DNA from 3 places in the Arthrobacter sp. JUb119 genome. Region 2 is predicted to be linked to each of the others. Evidence: riboswitches for the same ligand, from Rfam matches in the RefSeq annotation. Region 2 holds a riboswitch; each other region holds the start of a gene.
What was found. A riboswitch is a leader RNA that binds a small molecule or an ion and turns the genes downstream of it on or off. The one in region 2 is predicted to bind thiamine pyrophosphate.
Positions count from the first base shown of each region.

Region 1 (2,196 bases), on a different contig from region 2:
TACCCGGTGCAGAGCAGCAGCCCTGGATCAAGGCGTCCAAGCAGCGGCCGGTCATCTGGCGTGGCGGGACGTGCCCGGGCCGTTGCCTCGTTCAGCGTGCAGTCGCTGATGCCGGGGACCAGCTTTCTCGCGTTGTCCAGCAGCAGGTGCATCGCGCCAATGTTCACCGCTTGTTGCCGGTCTTCACGGACGCTGGCGCCAAGGACGAGGCTGCCGTCCCTTCTCGGCACCAGATACACCTGTTCCCGGTGCACGAGGCCGCGGATGGTGCGGGTGATGAGCGGCGGGCCTGCTGGTCCCTGGATCCGGAGGATGTCCCCGTAGACCGGGCGCAGCGGAAGTTCGTTCAAGCCATCGAGGGTGCCAAGACCGGTGGCCACGATGGTCTGCTCCGCTTCGAGGATTCGGCCCGATGCGGTCCGCACAGCGGTGGTCCGCTTCCCGTCGGTCACCAGTGCCTGCGCCCGTTCCTCGACCAGGTGCGGACGCAGATGCTCCAACAGGATCTTGACGATGGATCGAGGGTCGACCTGGTGGTCATCTTGGCACAGGACCGCGCCAGCAATATTGGCGGCCAAGGCTGGTTCGAGCTTGCGGGCTTGGCTGGGCAGCAGCTTTTGCGCTGACAGGCCGAGGGATATCTGCAGTTCGGCCAGCTCGTGCAGGGCTTCGCGGTCCGCAGGCTCTGCGGCGACAACGAGCGTGGAGTTCTGCAAGTAGTCCGGGCGTTGCCCGGTGGCCGATGCGATGCGCTCGATGAACTGCGGATAGGCGGCATTCGAGGCGGCAAGCAGCTGGTGCAACGGGCCATTGCCCCAGACCGTTTCAGCTGCCGGGGCCAGCATTCCTGCTGCCGCGTAGCTTGCACCTTGGCCGGGTGCCGGATCGATGAGGGTGACGGTGTGTGCGCGTGATTCCAGCTCGAACGCGACGGCCAGGCCGATTATCCCGGCGCCAACAATGTTGACATGCACAAGGGCACGCTTCCTTCCTACGGCGGCATGACCCGCATCAGGTGTAGCGGTCGGCTCGGTGCCCTCTCAGCCTGGTCGATTCAGGCTCCCGCGGATTACAGCGATTATAAGCATGATGCAGCTCATAAAGTCGAACTTCATTGAAAGCAGTTCCGTCATCTTCTGTGATGTACTTGCTGACATGGCATTCCATGACTTCCCTATCGTGCTTCCCCAAGGTTCTGCGCTATCCAGCACCATCATCTCGTTGGAGCAAGAACTCTTGGAATCCAGCCAACGCCATAGCCAGGAGCAATTGCAGCGGCGCTTGCATCCTCGGTTCGCCGAGGTGGGAGCCAGCGGGCGAGTCTATGATCGCGAGGCCATCATTGCCCAGCTGGCCCGGGAGCCGGCACGGGATGCCGGGGCGTTGAAAGTCGAAAGCCCGGTGGCTCTCCAGCTTTCAGACCAGCTGGTGCTGCTGCGCTGGAAGCTGCTCGCCGGTTCCCCCAGCGAACGCAGTTCACTGTGGATCCATGAGCAGGGCCGCTGGCAGCTGCTCTTCCACCAGGGCACGGCCGCCGCTCATCCGCAGCCATCTGCAGGACCGGAGGAAGCCGTGCATGCCGACGGTGAATTCGCGGTGCGCCGGCTGCGCCTTTCGGATGCCGAAGCGGTCTACGAGGCATTTTCCTCGAACCCCGACATGTTGCGCCAAGGCGACGCCGATTCCCCGCAAAAGGCTGAGTCGTATGTTCGCGCACTGCTGGAGGCCGGGGAACGCCAGCAGGCGTTGGCCGTCGCATATCGGGATCGGCTGGTGGGACTGGTGTGCGGTACGGTAGACCCGGCCAATCGGAACGCGTGGATTTGGTATTGGATGAACCAGAATTACCGGGGCCGGTCGCTGGCCACCCGCGCCGTGGCAACCTTGGTGGATTACCTGTTCGACGAGCTGGGACTGTACCGCTTGGAGCTGGGATTGCGGGCAAATAATCCCGGGTCGAAGCATGTGGCAGAAAGCAACGGCTTCCTGCACGAAGGTATCGAACGGGGCAAATTCCTGGTTGCCGGAGAACGCATCGATGTGCACACCTACGCACGGTTGCGTACCGATGGCGGCTCTGCGGTCATGCCCTTGCCGTGGGGCACGCAGCAGTAGCTTGGCGGGCATCAAAAAAGTCGCGGAATCCGGTCTTGGATTCCGCGACTTCTTATCTGTCCCTCAGGTTTTGTGATGCGT
Region 1 is NZ_JANUFE010000001.1:278,360-280,555, reverse strand. Features, by position in the region: gene thiO (glycine oxidase ThiO) at 1-974, opposite strand, end outside; TPP riboswitch at 972-1,076, opposite strand; gene M2368_RS01410 (GNAT family N-acetyltransferase) at 1,156-2,115, shown strand.
Region 1: linked by a shared signal. The riboswitch ahead of thiO (glycine oxidase ThiO) and the one ahead of thiM (hydroxyethylthiazole kinase) in region 2 are both predicted to bind thiamine pyrophosphate.

Region 2 (2,196 bases):
ACGGTGGCCCGGCAGGCGTCTGCAGCACCCAAGTACCACGCGCCCCTGCCCTTGTGGTCCTACATCGCCGCTGGCTTGCTGTTTGCCACCAGCACCTATTTTCTGCTCGATCCGCCGCTGGACTATTTGTGGGGCTTCGTGCCTCCAGGCAAGACAATGGTTGCAGGCTTGATCCTGCTGTTGCTGGCAACCCATCTTGGATTCGTCTGGTTCTCCCGCCGGGCAATTATTCCCTGGGCTGTCTCGTCGGCCGAAGAAATCTGGTACCGCAAGGTCCTGGAACTGCGTTCAATGCGTGTTAACACCAGTGCAGTGGTAGCCATGCTGCTCATTGGCTACGGATTCCCGGCCGGGCTGGGACTCTTTGCATTGCTCATCTTCGTTGTCCCAGCAGTCATTTTCCTAGAGCGCCCCGGTAGCGCCTTCGTGCGGGAACATCAGCCGGCAGCTACTTCATGAGCACGCAGATCAGTGTTGACCTCCAAGCAGCTACCCCGCCCTATGAGCAGATCCGCTCGCAGATTGCTTCACTGATCTCCTTGGGAGATCTGCCCTCGGGGAGCAAGCTGCCTACTGTGCGTGCGCTGGCCACGGACCTCGGCGTCGCTGCCGGTACAGTGGCGCGCGCCTACAAGGAGCTGGAAGCCGAAGAGCTGATCACCTCCCGGCGCCGTGCCGGCACAGTGGTCAACGAGCGGCCGCAGCCGGTGGATACCAGTGAAGATCTCCTGGCCGCCGTGGATCACCTCTGGGCGTTGGCGGCCGCGCAGAAGGTGGATGCGGCCACGCTCAAGGCCTTGGTGGCGCGGCGCGAGCGTAAGTAACTTGTCCTCGGAACCGGTTGTGCGTACGCTCTATGGCAGTGACACGGGGTGTCGGATCAACCGACTGAGATAAGACCCGTAGAACCTGATCTAGTTCACGCTAGCGGAGGGATGTCGCATGGCTTTGCATGCAGTTGCCCAAAAATACCGGCAACAATCACCTTTGGTTTTTTGCCTGACCAATACCGTCGTATCCAATTTCACCGCCAATGTCCTGCTGGCATCCGGGGCTTCCCCGGCCATGACGGATCTGCCCGGAGAGGCCGGCCCATTCGCACAGGCAGCTTCAGCCGTATTGGTGAATTTGGGAACTCCAAGCACTGAACAGCTGACCGCCATGGAAGAAGCTGTGCAGTCGGCGAGCGCTGCAGGCACCCCCTGGGTCCTGGATCCAGTGGCAGTGGGAGCGCTTCCGGTGCGCACGGAGTTTGCCCGGCGCATTGTCCGGCAACGCCCGACCCTGATTCGCGGCAACGCCTCGGAAATCCTGGCCCTGGCCGGCCGGCAATCTGCTTCGCGCGGTGTCGATGCCTTGGATGAGGTTTCTGCCGCCTTGGCGGCGGGACGCGAACTGGCCACGGAAAACGACTGCGTAGTGGCCATTTCCGGCCAGGCTGACGCCATCATCGACGCCACGCGTACCGTCTTGGTGCAAACCAACGGAATTGGCTTGACCCAGATGACAGGTGGCGGCTGCGCCTTGGGCGCGGTCTGCGCCGGAATGGTTGCGGTCCACGATGACCCGTTCGAGGCCACCATCGCAGCCCACGGTTTCTATGGCCTGGCCGCGGAAAAGGCCCTGGCTGGCAGCTCCGGTCCGGGCAGCTTCGCAGTTGCCTTCCTTGATGCGCTGTCGGCTGCCGATCCCGGGGAACTGAAAACTTTGAAGTACGAGGAATTGAACCATGCATAATTACGGCGCTTATCTAGTAGCCAACACTGCCAGCTGCACCCCACGCAGCACCCTGGAAGTTATCGAGGGCGCCGTCGCCGGAGGGATCGGGTGGATCCAGCTGCGCGCCAAGGATGAAAGCGCCCGGGAATTCTTCGAGCTGGCCTGCGCGGCTGCCAAGCTCACCGAGGGCAAAGCCCAGTTGCTGATCAATGACCGCATTGACGTCTACCTCGCGGCACGGGCTGCTGGCGCAGCAGTGAACGGCATCCATATCGGGCAAAAAGATGTGCCGGTACAGCTGGCTCGCCAGATCATTGGCGAGGGCATCATCGGCTTGAGTGCTTCCAGCGATGAGCAATTGGCCCAGGCGAACAAGGACGCCTCGGTGATCGACTACCTCGGTGTAGGAGCCATCCGCGCCACTCCGACGAAAAAAGACCATCCTGTTCCCCTGGGGCTGGACGGCTTTGCGCGAGC
Region 2 is NZ_JANUFE010000005.1:317,882-320,077, reverse strand. Features, by position in the region: gene M2368_RS14715 (hypothetical protein) at 1-459, shown strand, start outside; gene M2368_RS14710 (GntR family transcriptional regulator) at 456-824, shown strand; TPP riboswitch at 859-953, shown strand; gene thiM (hydroxyethylthiazole kinase) at 943-1,737, shown strand; gene thiE (thiamine phosphate synthase) at 1,730-2,196, shown strand, end outside.

Region 3 (2,196 bases), on a different contig from region 2:
GGATATGCCCCGGGCCTTCGACCATCACCTGCACATCGTACTTCCAGGCGCGCTTGGTCAGCTCGGCCAGGGTGTCCAGCTCGGCGAACTGGGCGGCGTCGTTCGCATCTGCGATGGAGCCCGGGCGCAGCCCGTCGCCCAGCGAGAAGGCCACGTCGTACTGCGCGAAGATCTCGCACAGCTGATCGAAGTGGGTGTAGAGGAAATTCTCCTGGTGGTGCGCCAAGCACCAGCCGGCCATGATGGACCCGCCACGCGAGACCATGCCGGTGACCCGGTTGGCGGTCAGCGGGATGTAGCGCAGCAGCACCCCGGCGTGGATGGTCATGTAGTCCACGCCCTGCTCGCACTGCTCAATGACGGTGTCGCGGAAGATCTCCCAGGTCAGTTCGTTGGCTTCGCCGTTGACCTTCTCCAACGCCTGGTAGATCGGCACGGTGCCGATGGGGACCGGGGAGTTGCGGATGATCCACTCGCGGGTGGTGTGGATGTCATCTCCGGTGGACAGGTCCATTACCGTGTCCGCGCCCCATTTGGCCGCCCACTGGAGCTTGGAGACTTCTTCTGCGATGGAGCTGGTCACCGCCGAGTTGCCGATATTCGCATTGATCTTGACCAGGAACGCCTTGCCGATGATCATCGGCTCGGATTCCGGGTGGTTGATGTTCGCCGGGATGATGGCTCGCCCGGCCGCGAGCTCGCTGCGCACCAGCTCGACATCGCATTCCTCGCGCAGGGCCACATAGCGCATTTCCGGGGTGATGATCCCGGCACGCGCATAGTGCATCTGCGTCACGCGGGCTCCGCCAACGGCCCGCAGTGGCGGGGCTGAGCGTCCGGCCCATTCCGCGCTGGCCGTGCCGCGGCGGACCGCTGAGCGTCCGTCGTCGTGCAGGTTGCGTTCGCGGCCTGCATAGGTTTCCACGTCCCCGCGTTCCAGGATCCACCGCTCGCGGAAGGGTTGCAGGCCTTGGGTGGGCTCGCTTCCCGGTCCGCTGGTGCGATATACCGCCAGCGGCTCGTTGGGCTGTCCATTGGGGGAGTCTGCCAATTGGATCTGCGTGACGGGAACAGAAATTCCCGCAGATTCACGGTAGGCAAGGGTGTGGGCAGGGTGCTGTTCAATTTGTTCCACTGGGGAAACTCACTTCCTTCGCCGGCATTACCCGGACAGGTTCAACGGTCGCGGACGGCGATAGCCCGATCTCAGCCCTTGCCAGGGCACCCGTGTGGTCGCGAACAACTTAGCACGCTTGCGAGGAGAAAACGCAAACCCAGTGGTCAGGGCCTGACATCAAGGAAGTGGGAAGGGCCGGCTGTGGCGGGCCAGGATGCTTTTCATTGGCCGGAGACTCTTGCCGGGGGCACCTGGAATCCGGGGCGCAAGACGCGGCCGATAGCCGGTGCTGCAGCTTGGGGTGCGCCTTGGGCCATGCTCGCAGTGGCTACACGGCATCTGCGGGATAAACGAAAAGAGAGGCAATCTGGAACCAGATTGCCTCTCTTATTTCGAGCCCCCTGCCGGAATCGATCCGGCGACCTCGTTCTTACCAAGAACGCGCTCTACCACTGAGCTAAGGGGGCAACAGGTAAATACTTTACACAGGTTTTTGAGGTTTGCAAAATCCGTCGGGAATTTGTTGCTGAGGTCACAATATTCCTACTCAAGACCGGAATGGGCGGCAAGGAGCTGTTGCCTTCCTGGCGGTTTCCAGCACCCCGGTTCACGGCCCGGGATCCAGCTGCCGGGCACCGGAGCCGTGCCTGGGCGCCTAGGTGGATCGGGTGTTGCCCAAGTGCCGCTCGGTCAGGGGTTCTGGAGTGGGAAAAGGTGTCAGCGTTCCGAAGTTCCAAGCGGGGTAATTCGATGCTTGGCCACCGGGGATGATCCGCGGGATTCTATCCTGCGCGTCATGGCAAATCCGCGATTGACCGCGAGGAGCACTCTCGTGAGCATCGTCACCAGGGCACTTTTTGTCCCACCCTTCGTCCCCGGGGTAGCGAGTAAGAGGATAAATAGTCATTGACTAGTGGTTTTACAGAATTCTCCTGGTCTTTTCCGGGGTGATCCGCCGATTTTTCTTTGCCGGGAAATCCGTGTAGAGTATTTACTCGTTGCCCCCTTAGCTCAGTGGTAGAGCGCGTTCTTGGTAAGAACGAGGTCGCCGGATCGATTCCGGCAGGGGGCTCTGAGTG
Region 3 is NZ_JANUFE010000001.1:90,479-92,674, forward strand. Features, by position in the region: gene thiC (phosphomethylpyrimidine synthase ThiC) at 1-1,135, opposite strand, end outside; TPP riboswitch at 1,132-1,239, opposite strand; tRNA gene M2368_RS00445 (tRNA-Thr) at 1,513-1,584, opposite strand; tRNA gene M2368_RS00450 (tRNA-Thr) at 2,118-2,189, shown strand.
Region 3: linked by a shared signal. The riboswitch ahead of thiC (phosphomethylpyrimidine synthase ThiC) and the one ahead of thiM (hydroxyethylthiazole kinase) in region 2 are both predicted to bind thiamine pyrophosphate.